Regions from separate parts of the Paenibacillus sp. FW507-14B1B genome, predicted to be linked through region 4. Evidence: a T-box and tRNA genes for the amino acid it is inferred to sense, from the RefSeq annotation. Region 4 holds a T-box; the other regions hold tRNA genes.
The links. The T-box of region 4 lies ahead of leuS (leucine--tRNA ligase). A T-box ahead of a tRNA ligase gene usually reads a tRNA of that ligase, here a tRNA-Leu.
Positions count from the first base shown of each region.

Region 1: it encodes a tRNA-Leu, which carries the amino acid that the T-box ahead of leuS (leucine--tRNA ligase) is inferred to sense. The anticodon was not compared.
Region 2: it encodes a tRNA-Leu, which carries the amino acid that the T-box ahead of leuS (leucine--tRNA ligase) is inferred to sense. The anticodon was not compared.
Region 3: it encodes a tRNA-Leu, which carries the amino acid that the T-box ahead of leuS (leucine--tRNA ligase) is inferred to sense. The anticodon was not compared.

Region 1 covers NZ_JBYSWS010000002.1:1,305,919-1,309,051, forward strand. The annotation lists gene AC3WJJ_RS14650 (hypothetical protein) at 1-69, opposite strand, end outside; gene AC3WJJ_RS14655 (zinc ribbon domain-containing protein) at 155-397, opposite strand; gene AC3WJJ_RS14660 (organic hydroperoxide resistance protein) at 642-1,061, opposite strand; tRNA gene AC3WJJ_RS14665 (tRNA-Leu) at 1,251-1,333, opposite strand; gene AC3WJJ_RS14670 (helix-turn-helix domain-containing protein) at 1,526-1,909, opposite strand; gene AC3WJJ_RS14675 (hypothetical protein) at 2,040-2,732, shown strand; gene AC3WJJ_RS14680 (hypothetical protein) at 2,924-3,106, opposite strand.
Region 2 covers NZ_JBYSWS010000002.1:756,483-759,615, reverse strand. The annotation lists gene AC3WJJ_RS11845 (copper amine oxidase N-terminal domain-containing protein) at 1-962, shown strand, start outside; tRNA gene AC3WJJ_RS11840 (tRNA-Leu) at 1,134-1,217, shown strand; gene AC3WJJ_RS11835 (WD40/YVTN/BNR-like repeat-containing protein) at 1,349-2,566, shown strand; gene AC3WJJ_RS11830 (hypothetical protein) at 2,671-2,859, opposite strand; gene AC3WJJ_RS11825 (helix-turn-helix domain-containing protein) at 2,979-3,133, opposite strand, start outside.
Region 3 covers NZ_JBYSWS010000001.1:1,432,456-1,435,588, forward strand. The annotation lists gene AC3WJJ_RS06885 (AI-2E family transporter) at 1-582, shown strand, start outside; gene AC3WJJ_RS06890 (hypothetical protein) at 673-1,068, opposite strand; gene ung (uracil-DNA glycosylase) at 1,090-1,773, opposite strand; tRNA gene AC3WJJ_RS06900 (tRNA-Leu) at 1,905-1,990, opposite strand; gene AC3WJJ_RS06905 (MutS-related protein) at 2,349-3,133, shown strand, end outside.
Region 4 covers NZ_JBYSWS010000001.1:1,587,883-1,591,015, reverse strand. The annotation lists gene AC3WJJ_RS07625 (Gfo/Idh/MocA family protein) at 1-242, shown strand, start outside; gene AC3WJJ_RS07620 (helix-turn-helix transcriptional regulator) at 293-1,168, shown strand; T-box leader at 1,207-1,470, shown strand; gene leuS (leucine--tRNA ligase) at 1,557-3,133, shown strand, end outside.

The sequences.
Region 1 (3,133 bases), on a different contig from region 4:
CTCATAAAGCCCATCTTTATCGTTGCTTCCGGCTTTAGTTACGTTGGAAATTTGCGGTCTGTATGACACATGCATCACCCATTTATTTAAATTTCTTCTTAATTACCTTGTACTTTCTAGTACTTAGACATAATAAAGATTTTTAAGGGTGATGTCAACCAAAGAACACATCCAGTATCGAGCCGAGCTGTCCACGCTTCTTCCCTTCCAAGATATCTGGATTAAATACTTCTACATATCCGCAATTCGTACAGGAGACAAACAGGAAGTGATTATGCTGGATATCAAACATTTTGCTCAGCCCTGAACCAGACATAGACACTTCCTTCGTCTGACAATGGGTTCCCCCACACTTAGAGCACACGAACCGTTCCTCGATCATTTCTTCTATACGCATTGTTAATTTCCCCTTTCAATAACTGACCATACAAGTATCTACGGACCATAGGGGCATCACGTCGCATAATCAAAAAACAACCGATTCATAGGAGGCTGATACTTTCTAACTGCAAGAATCATTCATCAAAAAAAAGAAGAAGCCGCCATATAGTAGATAGATCTACTGATTTGGACAGCCTCTTCAGGAATTCGCATCTCTAATATGCTTAGGCAACATCAGCCTAACCATATCGTTGAATGGCTTAAACTACATTTAACTCCACATCAATATTGCCTCGAGTCGCTTTAGAATACGGGCAGAAAGCATGAGCCTTCTTAGCCAGATCTTCCGCTTGACTCCGTTCAATGCCAGGCATCGATATATTCATCTTCACAGCGAGCTTAAAGCCGTCTGCACCTTCATCTTTACCAATCATGACTTGGGAATGGATTTCGACATCCTTAAGCTCTACGCCTTCTTTACGTGCGATATTCGCCAAGGCACTTTCATAACAAGCGCCATAGCCTGCTGCGAATAGTTGTTCTGGATTGGTTCCTTCACCACCAGATCCACCTAATTCCTTAGGCATGCTTAAGCTGTGCTTCAAAACTCCATCAGACGATTCGACCGCACCTGTCCGGCCTCCGGTTACTTTTACATCTGCTGTGTATAATGGTTGCATACTCGATCATCTCCTCTGTCTGATTTAACGTTCTCTATAATCACTTAAACTTATGAGCGAAATTGAAACGGATTGTTTTCCGATAAAGATAAACGTGTTTATCAACTCAGATATATTTATGGGATGAAATGAATAGACAAAAAAAGAACAACCTCTTGCTAAGCAAGAGGTTGTTCTTCTGGTTTATGATGCGGTAGAGAGGACTCGAACCTCCACGGGTATACACCCACTACCCCCTCAAGATAGCGTGTCTGCCATTCCACCACTACCGCATATATAAGGGAATGTTCCAAAAGAGAACATTACTTATTATATCGCTCTCTTACTAAGAAGTAAAGTGGAAATTCACATGCAGCCACTCCCCTGATCCGATGCCGCTATGGTGGAATCCATTCACCCTGTGGGTCTCAAAGCAAGGCACCACAAACCATAAACCATACCCACGTTCCTTCACTAATACATCCTTACTTGCTTGATTCCTCTCCAGCACTTTTACGTCTCTTTTTTCTGTATTTAGCAAACTCTAAATATTCTCTTATAAAATGCTTCTCATCATCTGTAAGGTTTGAAACCTGAAGTCGTCCCTCGCCTTGTGCATTATGGGCCCCATAGATTTCTCGAACTTCCATTATACCTGGGGAGGGAGATCCCTTACCGACTATGAGCCAGTCCAGACTAACCTCAAAATAGCCTGCAATCTCAATCAGTTTATTTGTGCTTGGGGTTGTCTTTCCTCTCTTCCAATCACCAAAATTTCCTGTGCTGATCCCGAGGGTTTCACAAAAAGCTTTCTTAGTCATACCCCGGCTTTCAATTAGATGTTCGATTCGTTGGTAAATAGACTGCATGAAACAACCGCCTTCCCCAATCCTGTAAGAAAATAAATACGTATGTACGCTATCAAACCCTTGTAAAATGACTTATGTAAGTGTATAATGAAAGGAAGCGTATCTAAATTATACCATTTTTATCAGCTTCTTGTCTCATACCATAAGTCTCTATAACGGGGGAGCGAGTCCTTTGCCTGAATTCTCTTCTACACCTTGGTGCTACGCTGTCCACTCCTTAAATTCTGGACTGATGATCATCCGTCCGGACGGCAAGATAGACCAAATTAATGATTCACTAAGAATGATGTTCTCGAAGTATGGTGCCTCTCCCCAATTTGATTGGCAAGGGGTTTCTTTTTTTGAACTACCTCCAGCCGTATTCGGAAGATCCTCCTATGAGGATTTTTTTGAAGAAGTCTACTTGCCTTCGGTTCGGGACGTTCTATTAGGCAACCATAATTATTATTCAGCAGAATATGCGATAGACGTAATCGGTAAGACCGTCTGGATTCTGTGCGAAGCGCGTACTCTTGTAACCGATACAGAGAATACCGCCCAAGGAATCGTTGTATCGTTTACGAACATAACTCGTTATAAACAGCGCGAAATCCGGCTAGAACATGCGCTATCTCATTCATGCTCTATCCACGGTCATGTTCCAATCTGTGCTGTATGTAAACATGTAAGGGAAGGCGAAGAATGGGAGCCGGTAGAGAGCTTTTTGGAAAGCCGTACCTCCATGGAATTCACACACGATATTTGTCCTAGTTGTATTCGTAGACTATACCCTAAATACTCATCTGTCCTAGATGAACCACGCAACTCAAGTGAAGTAGATTAATATACGTCAAATAGCCTTAGTTCAGTATTCTAACACTTGAACTAAGGCTATTTATATAGCATTTTATTCCTACATAATTATTTCGTAATAAACGCCTGTTTGGAACGATCTATCATTTAGTTCGTTTCTATCTCAGGCTTCAAATCTTCTTCAATAAAAATAAGAAAGTCCTCTATATCGCCAGTATCAGGTCACCAGGAGCCATCTAGACGAGTTGGAAACTCTGCTTCATCTACTTGCACCGTATAATCATAAAAGCGCTCTTTCGTTACAATAGGTGCCTTAGAATCATAGCCTATGCCTACGATAACAGCCGGTGATATGCCATGAGTACGCCTTGATTGCAGCCACATGAACTCAGTAAATTGCGCCAAACGCTTGGCCCTCTATCCAGCATCAAA
Region 2 (3,133 bases), on a different contig from region 4:
GCGTAGTAGCTTTGACGATAGTCATGTTCTTATTGTTATCGGTGTATAACTATAGAATGAACTTGGCTTATGCGGCAGATGATCAAGATGTGAGGACTCCGATTGTCCTTAAAGTGAATGGTGCATCCTTGTTGTCTGACATTCCTGAATTTCTCCCAAGTGGTCGAATTATGGTTCCTTTACGTACTGTATCGGAGGCGATGGGAGCCAAAGTGACATGGGATGCAGCTAAGAGGACAGCCCTCGTGGTTAAGGGTAAACATGGGTTTGAGGTATCAGCGAATGAGGTGAAAGCTAAGAAGAATGGACGATCGATTATACTGGATTCAGCGCCCATGATGCGTGAAGGCAGATTGTTTATTCCGCTCCGATTTTCGGTAGAAGGTTTAGGTGGAACGATACGATGGAATCAGACTTTAAAAGAAGCATCAATCTATCCTAATCTCACTCCGGAAAAGGCTCAAAAAGAAGTGAAAAAGATTGCTGAACAGGTTATTCATTCTTTACGAGATCAAGATTTTGTGACATTAGCTAAACTCTCTCATCCTTCAGGAGTCACTTTTTCGCCTTATGCCTACGTTAATCGAACTAAAGATATCACTTTAAGTGCCCAACGTTTATCGGAAGGATTTACTAATCATCAAAGGATATATGAATGGGGAAGTTTTGATGGGAGTGGCCAACCGATCTCGATGGATTTTGAGGCGTATTATAAGCGGTTTGTTTATAGTGAGGATTTTGCAAAAGCACCCTTCGTAGGCTACAACGAATCGCTTAGCTACGGAAATACGTTGAACAATGCAAGTATGCAATATCCTGATGCAGTGATGGTTGAATACCATTTTGATGGTTTTAATCCGGATTATGCTGGTATAGATTGGCGGAGTCTACGGCTCGTGTTCCAACAGGAGAATGGAAATTGGTTGTTATCCGGCGTGATAAATGATGAATGGACAATCTGATGGATTGAAGCTTAGGGCCCCTATGCTTGGGCATCGTGGGTCCCTTAATAGCTTGAAAAATGCTTGCTTTTTATCTATAAAAGAGGTATAATCTTAATTACCGCGATTGAGTTAATATTTCGATTTCGGCATTGGAATCTTCATCATTCATACGAGGAAGATACATATTTTGCGGTCGTGGCGGAATTGGCAGACGCGCACGGTTCAGGTCCGTGTGGGCTAACCCCCGTGGAGGTTCGAGTCCTCTCGACCGCATACGAAGAATCCCTTGATATTTATCAAGGGATTCTTTTTTTCTATTGTTTGTGTGTGAAATTATACAAAGTGGATACATAGTAGTGTAAGGAGCTTTTGAAGAATGAATTCTATTGAAAGAAGGAATATGCATGTTAAGATCTAAACGTTTTGTTTCATTTGGGGCATTATTGATGTTAATCATGATCATCCTTGTTACAGGTTGTCAGAAAGAAGGCACTGCGAAAGAACCTATACAGAAGGAACCATCACAGGAAGCAACATCTCCACCGGTTGATAACCCTTCTTCTCCATCGGATGATTCCGATTCGGGGTCCACGAATGAGGGAGACGGTGATGACTCAGCCGTCGATATTCCAGTGAATGATACAAAGGTTAACATGAATAAGGTATCGGCTCTACGTCTCATTAATCATGATTCTGGTTGGATAGGAGGGGAAGGCTTTCTTGCTCGCACTGATAATGGTGGTAAGGGATGGATCGTGCAAATGAATTTGCAAGGTAGTGTAAAGCAAATATTTGCATTAAATGATAAAGAAGCTTGGGCAGTTACGGATGAACTCGTACTTTATCGTACACAAGACGGAGGCACAGAGTGGAGAAAAATCGGTAAAGCACCAATGGAGGGATTCCTTCATTTCACTTCATCAGATACTGGGTTTATCGGTCATGCCTTAACACAGGATGGGGGACAGACCTGGACTGAGCTGAATGCTCCAGACGGGACAGTAGGTGAGGTGTATTTTCATGACAAATTAATCGGGTGGGCTGTAAGTCAGTCGAATAATCATTCATTCCAGCTTATGAGAACGACCGATGGAGGAGCAACTTGGAGAAAGACCGCATCTAAAGAAACAACGGATCCACTTGGGGATGTCGTTATTCGTTCGATGGGTAAGCAGGATGCGTGGATGGAAGTCATCGGCGGTAGTGGAATGAATCAGACGGCGTATTCGCTCTTTCATACTTCTGACGGTGGTAACTCTTGGACGACGGTTGTAGCTAATTCAACGGCAGGTGGTGGTCCGGCTCCTGGTTATCCTGAGGGGGACTCAGATGCGCCTAAGAACGAGGGAGTTGCCCCAGGTCCTCTATATGTGGTTAACAAGAATACAGCTCTTATGGGGGGCTACTGTGCACCATGTGATAAGCCTAATACGGTAGGGCGAACGACAGACGGTGGGAAGACGTGGGAGAATGGTAAACAGGCAATGGACGGAAGCCGCGGGCAAATACTTGCTATGGCAGATGAGAACCATGGATGGATGATTACGCTGGACAGTGAGAAATCAGCGGCTCTATATAAGACTACTGATGGCGGAATACACTGGAAGAAGTCTGGCGAGTAAATGATTACAAAGTAGAAGTCATTAAAATGTAGACACAAACAACAAATAAGCTGCCTGAATCGTTATTGTAAACGTAAAGGCAGCTTGTTTTTTTTACTGTTTTTTTACTGAGATTCGTTAGATATCAAGGTTCTATGAGCATACCAAAGACCAGTCAGTACGCCTATTACACCGCAAATACTTACGATCCACACCAGATTGTAGGAATGCCAGCCAAGGAAAAAACCTATTCCACTTCCGAAGGTCGTCCCTGCGAGTAAGCCAAGAGCCATACCGGAATCCCGCCCTATCATATGAGCATGCTCCTTTATTCGTTTTGTTCCTTGGTATTCCCCTTAGATGCACAAATATGCACAATTAGAAAAAATGTTCCAAACCGTGGCACATATCCAGGCTTGGAACATTGTATAAATTATTGGGAAGATTTCGTTTTGGATGATTTCGTATTCGGGTGTAGTACACAATCTGCGAATAGTACGGATTTAGGAATGCGGAAAAATTGTTCTGCTTTATCCTGGAAAGCACTAGATGGCAGGGTTCCTTGGTGTAGCCATTTACGGAATGTAC
Region 3 (3,133 bases), 160 kb from region 4:
GTTATCATCGCCACTATTCCTATTATTTTGTACTACATGCTGAAAGAAAGCAGCAAGCTACCTTCTAAGCTTTTAAGTGTAGTCCCTAGAAGATATCGCAAAGATGGGCAAGAAGTGCTTAGCGATATCGACAGTGCCCTTAGTAACTTTATTATCGGGAAAGTTATCCTTAATCTCGCACTTAGTGTTCTTATGTATATTGGATTTCTCATTATTGGTCTTCCTTACTCACTATTGCTTACCATTATTTCATTCATCCTTAACTTCATTCCGTATGTAGGTGCCCTTCTGGCATCCATACCTGTCGTTATCGTTGGCTTTATCGAATCACCGAGCATTGCCATTTGGTCCGTTGTCGTCATTGTCGTTGCTCAACAAATTCAGGACAACATACTTACACCTGTGATCTACGGTAAACAACTTGATATTCATCCGCTTACCACAATCATTCTACTGCTAGTCGGTGGTGATTTTTACGGAATATTAGGTGTTCTCCTAGCGATTCCAGCTTATATGGTACTCAAAATTATTGTTGTTCGCGTATATGAGCTGTTCCTAGCAGAGAAAGTTGAAGATGCTTAGTTAGTCAACAAATTCAGGTTGATTCTTTAAACAAACAAAAAAAGGGCATCGGCAAATGCCGGTGCCCTTCATGTTCTGAATCATGTCTTACTATACTTTACCTCTTAAGGAACGAACGACAAAGCTATGATTCGCTTTCATGAATCGCTCACCACTAGACAATGTAACGGTATCCGCATCATGAGCCGTCAAAATGGCCTGAGGCGCCACTAAAGTATCACCTCTCCATATCATCACTTTAGAACGGAAATATATCGCATTATCAAATTGGATAGCATGTTTAATCTTATACCCAATACAGTTTAACATCGGGGTCAAATCTGCCCGCTCAATTCTTGCAATCGCTTGAAAGGGTACCACAATATCACCTGGTACAATCACTACCCTCTCCTGCATGTTATCCCATATTTTTAGCACACCTTCAACAGTGACCTTGGCACCATCACGACGATGGACAAGTACATGTCGCCCAACCCAATGCTTCAACGCGGTCACCTCCTTGGATTATTAACCTTTTGTCTGAGACAGTTCAGGAATACTCCAGTCCATCGGTTCAATGCCTTGCTCCTCTAAAAAAGCGTTCGATGCTGAGAAAGGACGACTTCCAAAAAATCCTCTTCTTGCTGCGAGCGGACTAGGATGCACGGATTCTAATACGCGGTGACGCGTCCGGTCTATAAAGGCACCTTTCTTTTGCGCATAACTCCCCCATAGAATAAACACCACTGGAGTTGTACGCTCATTTAACTTCGCAATAACGGCATCCGTAAACTTCTCCCAACCTAGTCCTTTGTGCGAGTTAGGTTGTCCTTCCCGTACTGTGAGCACTGCGTTCAACAACAGGACACCTTGATTGGCCCAGTGCATCAGAGAACCATGCGATGGAGCAGGAATGCCAAGGTCTGCTGACAACTCTTTATAAATATTATGTAATGAAGGTGGGATCCTTACCCCAGGTTTAACAGAGAAGCTCAGACCTTCTGCCTGTCCCTGACCATGGTATGGATCTTGACCCAAAATAACTACTTTCGTCCGATCATAAGGTGTCTGTTTGAGCGCACGAAAAATATCTTCTTGTGGCGGATAAACGGTGTGCTCTTTATACTCTTCCGCTATCTTCAAAGTTAACTCTTCAAAATACGGTTTCTTGATTTCTTCTTGTAAAGTTAAGTCCCAATCATTATTAAACACAGATATTTCCTCCTAGCAGATGTTACCGGATGATCATATATTATAGTATTAAAAATACTACACTCTTTCTAGCAAAAAATAAACCGGCTTCCAGAAGGAAGCCGGTTTATTTTTTGCTATTCTACTCTTGATGCCGAGGACGGGGGTCGAACCCGTACGGTAGTCACCTACCGCAGGATTTTAAGTCCTGTGCGTCTGCCTGTTCCGCCACCCCGGCATGTTTAACGCGAAATACTGCCGCGTTTTTAAATTCGCTTTTTTCGAAAATCCGCATATATTTTACTTCAATATCGGATATTCTGTGAGCCGACTAAGCAATGTTTATGTCAGCAGCGACAAGAATGATAATAACATGATGCGGCGATACTTGTCAACAATATTTTTGAATTTAATTATTTTGATGAAAAATAGCCCCAAATTATAGTAACTCTCAATATACTCTAGTCCGATATCTACGCTTGTTTAATTGGCTCTCTCTTGCTACATATTCTATAATATACAAAAAAAGGATGGTGAATAAGATGTCTCTCCTCGCTAACGAGAATATTAACCTTGTTTTTCCCCATAGATCGGATATGAAGGGAGCAAAATTCTCTGAGCAAGACTTCGATGAGCTTGAGCTCAACACTATCATTCATATGATAGATAGTAACAGCAAATACTTTAACGATATCCGTAAAATATTTAGACAATTGAGCTATGATCCAAGAACAATAAAATATAGGTTGGATATTATAGAAGATTTGTTGAATAACTCTGAATTGTTGGTTTGTTTAGAAAAGAGTTTGTCCACCATTGCTGATATGAGGTTTGTATCTGGAAAACATTCCAGCGTAAGTGTCGATATGTTGCAAACAGTAACGAGACTTAAAGAATTAGGTATTTATGTAGACTTAATAAATCAATTACATAATGCCTTTACAGAAAAATCTGACTTAAAATCAAAAGGACTTATTGATCTAAAAGATCGCATTACTCAAATTTCGGAAGATCTAGACTTTAAAAACCTACTTGAACAGCTTCCTAAACTGCAAAAAGGGTTAGATTCAATTTCTAGCGTGACCATCGGTATTAATTTTGACGCACAATTAAATCCTGTTGAAGCAACACTTGTCTCAATTAATGATAAGAAATTTTCCGGGAACTCTCTCCTCAGCAAACTTTTCACAAATAGTAATGACTATCAAGGCATATCCGAGTTGTACAAAAACCCAGAACATGTTGAAACCGTACATACATCTAAAAATGATACTTCGACATACGACATGTCGCATGAAGAGACCGAACTCCGAAGAACATTATTCCGCGATTTGAAAAAGGTGCTTAAAAATGTATTGAAGCCTATTCAACCCATAGTTGA
Region 4 (3,133 bases):
GGTATATCGAATTGCGAAAATATATTGATCTAGCAAGAGATCCGAAGGGAGATCATCTCTATCTGGTTAACCATGAGGGAGAATACCATATGGAGCTAAAGGATAAGGTGGGCTATCCATTTTTCGGAGAACTGATAATAGACTGCATGGAACGAACAGAACGAGCAATGACACAGGAACATGCATTTAAAGCGGGGGAATTATGTGTTGTCGCTCAGAATGAAGCGGTTCGTATTCAGTAATTGGTTCCGTTATAATAAAGGAATACCTAGGATCAGAAGGGGAAAACTCTATGAAACCGGTGTCCTTTATGAATGAGTTGAGCGGGAAACAAATACAGCTTCATCAACCATTCGAATTTCATCATCGTCAAGAGGAGCCAATGGCTGGCGGTGAATTTCATTCGCATGCTTTCTATGAAATCTATTATTTTCACGAAGGAAAATGTAATTATCTTATCGGAGATAAGATCTACCTTCTAAAGCCGGGCGATCTTATCCTAATGAATGGTTTGACCTTGCACTGTCCTCATGTGGAGCCTGGTGTGCGTTATGTACGGAGTATCACTCACTTTGATCCTGGCTTCGTGAACCGGTGGCTTCAACCTGCAGCATCCGCGGCATTATTGAGTCCATTTGAGGAACTTCGAAATTATCGTCTGTCGTTGCAAGGATCGGAGCGGTTGGAATTCGAAAATATTATGAGCGATTTAGATCGTTTAACTTCTCATGGGGCTACACAGGAGCGAAGAATGCTGCGGATACTTGACATGATGTATTTTATCGCGGATCTGTGTCGTAATGTTGTAAATGATAGAGATTCTTTCTCCGAAAAGGAACGTCATGTTCAGCAGGTGATAACCTTTGTGGAACGTAACTATATGAACGACCTAACCTTGGAGGATATTGCGGATGCGGTGCATTTAACGAAGCAGTATTTGTCCACGTTGTTTAAAGAAGTGACAGGCACCACTGTTTTCAAATACGTATATAGCCGAAGAATTAATCAGGCAAAAATCTTGCTGTGGCTTCATCCAAGTCTGTCAGTCACGGAAGTTTGTTATGCTGCAGGGTTTAAACATTTAGCCCATTTCAGCCGGATGTTCAAGGAGATGGTCGGTAGAACACCGGAAGATTACCGTAGCAGCAGGTGTTCAGCATTGACTTAAGCGAGGATGTTCGATATAATATCGTCATTAAAATCGAATACCATACGATGATGAGGAATAGTAGTTTCTAACTCGATCACACAGAGAGCCGGCGGATGGTGCAAGCCGGTTGACGAAGGAAATGAACTCGCCTTGGAGTAACGATGTTAACCCGGATCAGGTAGCTTACGTGGGTAAGTTAACGCCAGTCCGATGAGTCATCGTCGTCTCACCTGCGATAGAGGTGCAAAGGGAGTTAAGGACAAAGAATGTCTTTAGCTAACTAGGGTGGTACCACGGGAATCAAACCTCTCGTCCCTAGCGTCGTACGCTATGGATGATGAGGTTTTTTTGTTTTGAGGCGCACGGTTTTAAACCGTGTTTGACCGAGAAGGAGGAGCATGAAAGTATGAGTGAAAATCAACCGACAGGCCACGGTTATCAGCCGCAGGTCATCGAGCCGAAATGGCAACAGTATTGGGATGAACACAAAACATTTAAAACGCACGACAATCCATCGAAACCGAAGTTTTATGCATTGGATATGTTTCCGTATCCGTCGGGTGCAGGTTTGCATGTAGGTCACCCAGAAGGTTACACGGCAACAGATATTGTTTCCCGTTTTAAGCGGATGCGCGGATACAACGTGCTCCATCCAATGGGCTGGGATGCATTTGGCCTTCCTGCCGAGCAGTATGCAATGGACACGGGAAAGCACCCTCGGGAATTTACGATTAAGAATATTGATAATTTCCGTCGTCAGATCAAATCACTTGGATTCTCTTATGATTGGGACCGTGAGATCAGCACAACGGATCCTGATTATTACAAATGGACGCAATGGATTTTCATTCAGTTGTATAACAAAGGTCTGGCCTATGTTGACGAAATTCCAGTTAACTGGTGCCCTGCACTCGGAACGGTTCTTGCGAATGAAGAAGTCATTGATGGCAAATCCGAACGTGGTGGACATCCTGTAATCCGCAGACCGATGCGTCAGTGGATTCTGAAAATTACCGATTATGCCGAGCGTCTGCTTGAGGATCTGGATGAGCTTGACTGGACTGAAAGCATCAAAGATATGCAGCGTAATTGGATTGGAAAATCAACAGGTGCGGAAGTGCGCTTCGATATCGCTGGTCATGATCAGCACTTGACGGTATTTACAACACGCCCAGATACCTTGTTTGGTGCAAGTTACTGCGTACTGGCTCCTGAACACGAATTAGTGGACCTTATTACAACCGAGGATCAGAAAGATGCAGTTAAGGCATATCAAGATCAAGCAGCGCGTAAGAGCGATCTGGAACGTACGGATCTGGCAAAAGATAAGACTGGCGTATTTACAGGTGCATATGCAGTGAATCCGGTAAATGGAGCACAAGTTCCTATTTGGATCGCTGATTACGTACTCGCTGGCTATGGTACTGGAGCGATTATGGCTGTTCCAGGTCATGACAGTCGTGACTGGGAATTTGCGAAACAATTCGGTCTGGATATTATCGAGGTTGTTAAGGGAGGAAATGTTGAGGAAGAGGCGTATGCTGGTAACGGAGAACACGTCAATTCTGATTTCCTAAACGGGCTGGATAATGAAGCAGCTATTGAAGCGATGAATGAGTGGCTTGAGAAGAACGGAAAAGGACAGAAGAAAGTCACTTACCGTCTGCGTGATTGGCTGTTCAGCCGTCAACGTTACTGGGGTGAACCGATTCCAATTCTTCACTTGGAAGATGGCACAATGAAGACTGTACCAGAGGATCAGCTTCCGCTGCTTCTGCCTGATGTAGATCAGATCAAACCTTCAGGTACGGGTGAATCACCACTTGCTAACGTGACAGACTGGGTTGAAACCATAGATCCAGAGACGGGCATGAAGGCCCGTCGCGAGACCAATACAATGCCACAATGGGCTGGTAGCTGTTGGTACTACCTTCGTTACATTGATCCAGACAACAATGAGGAGCTTTGTTCCAAAGAGAAGCA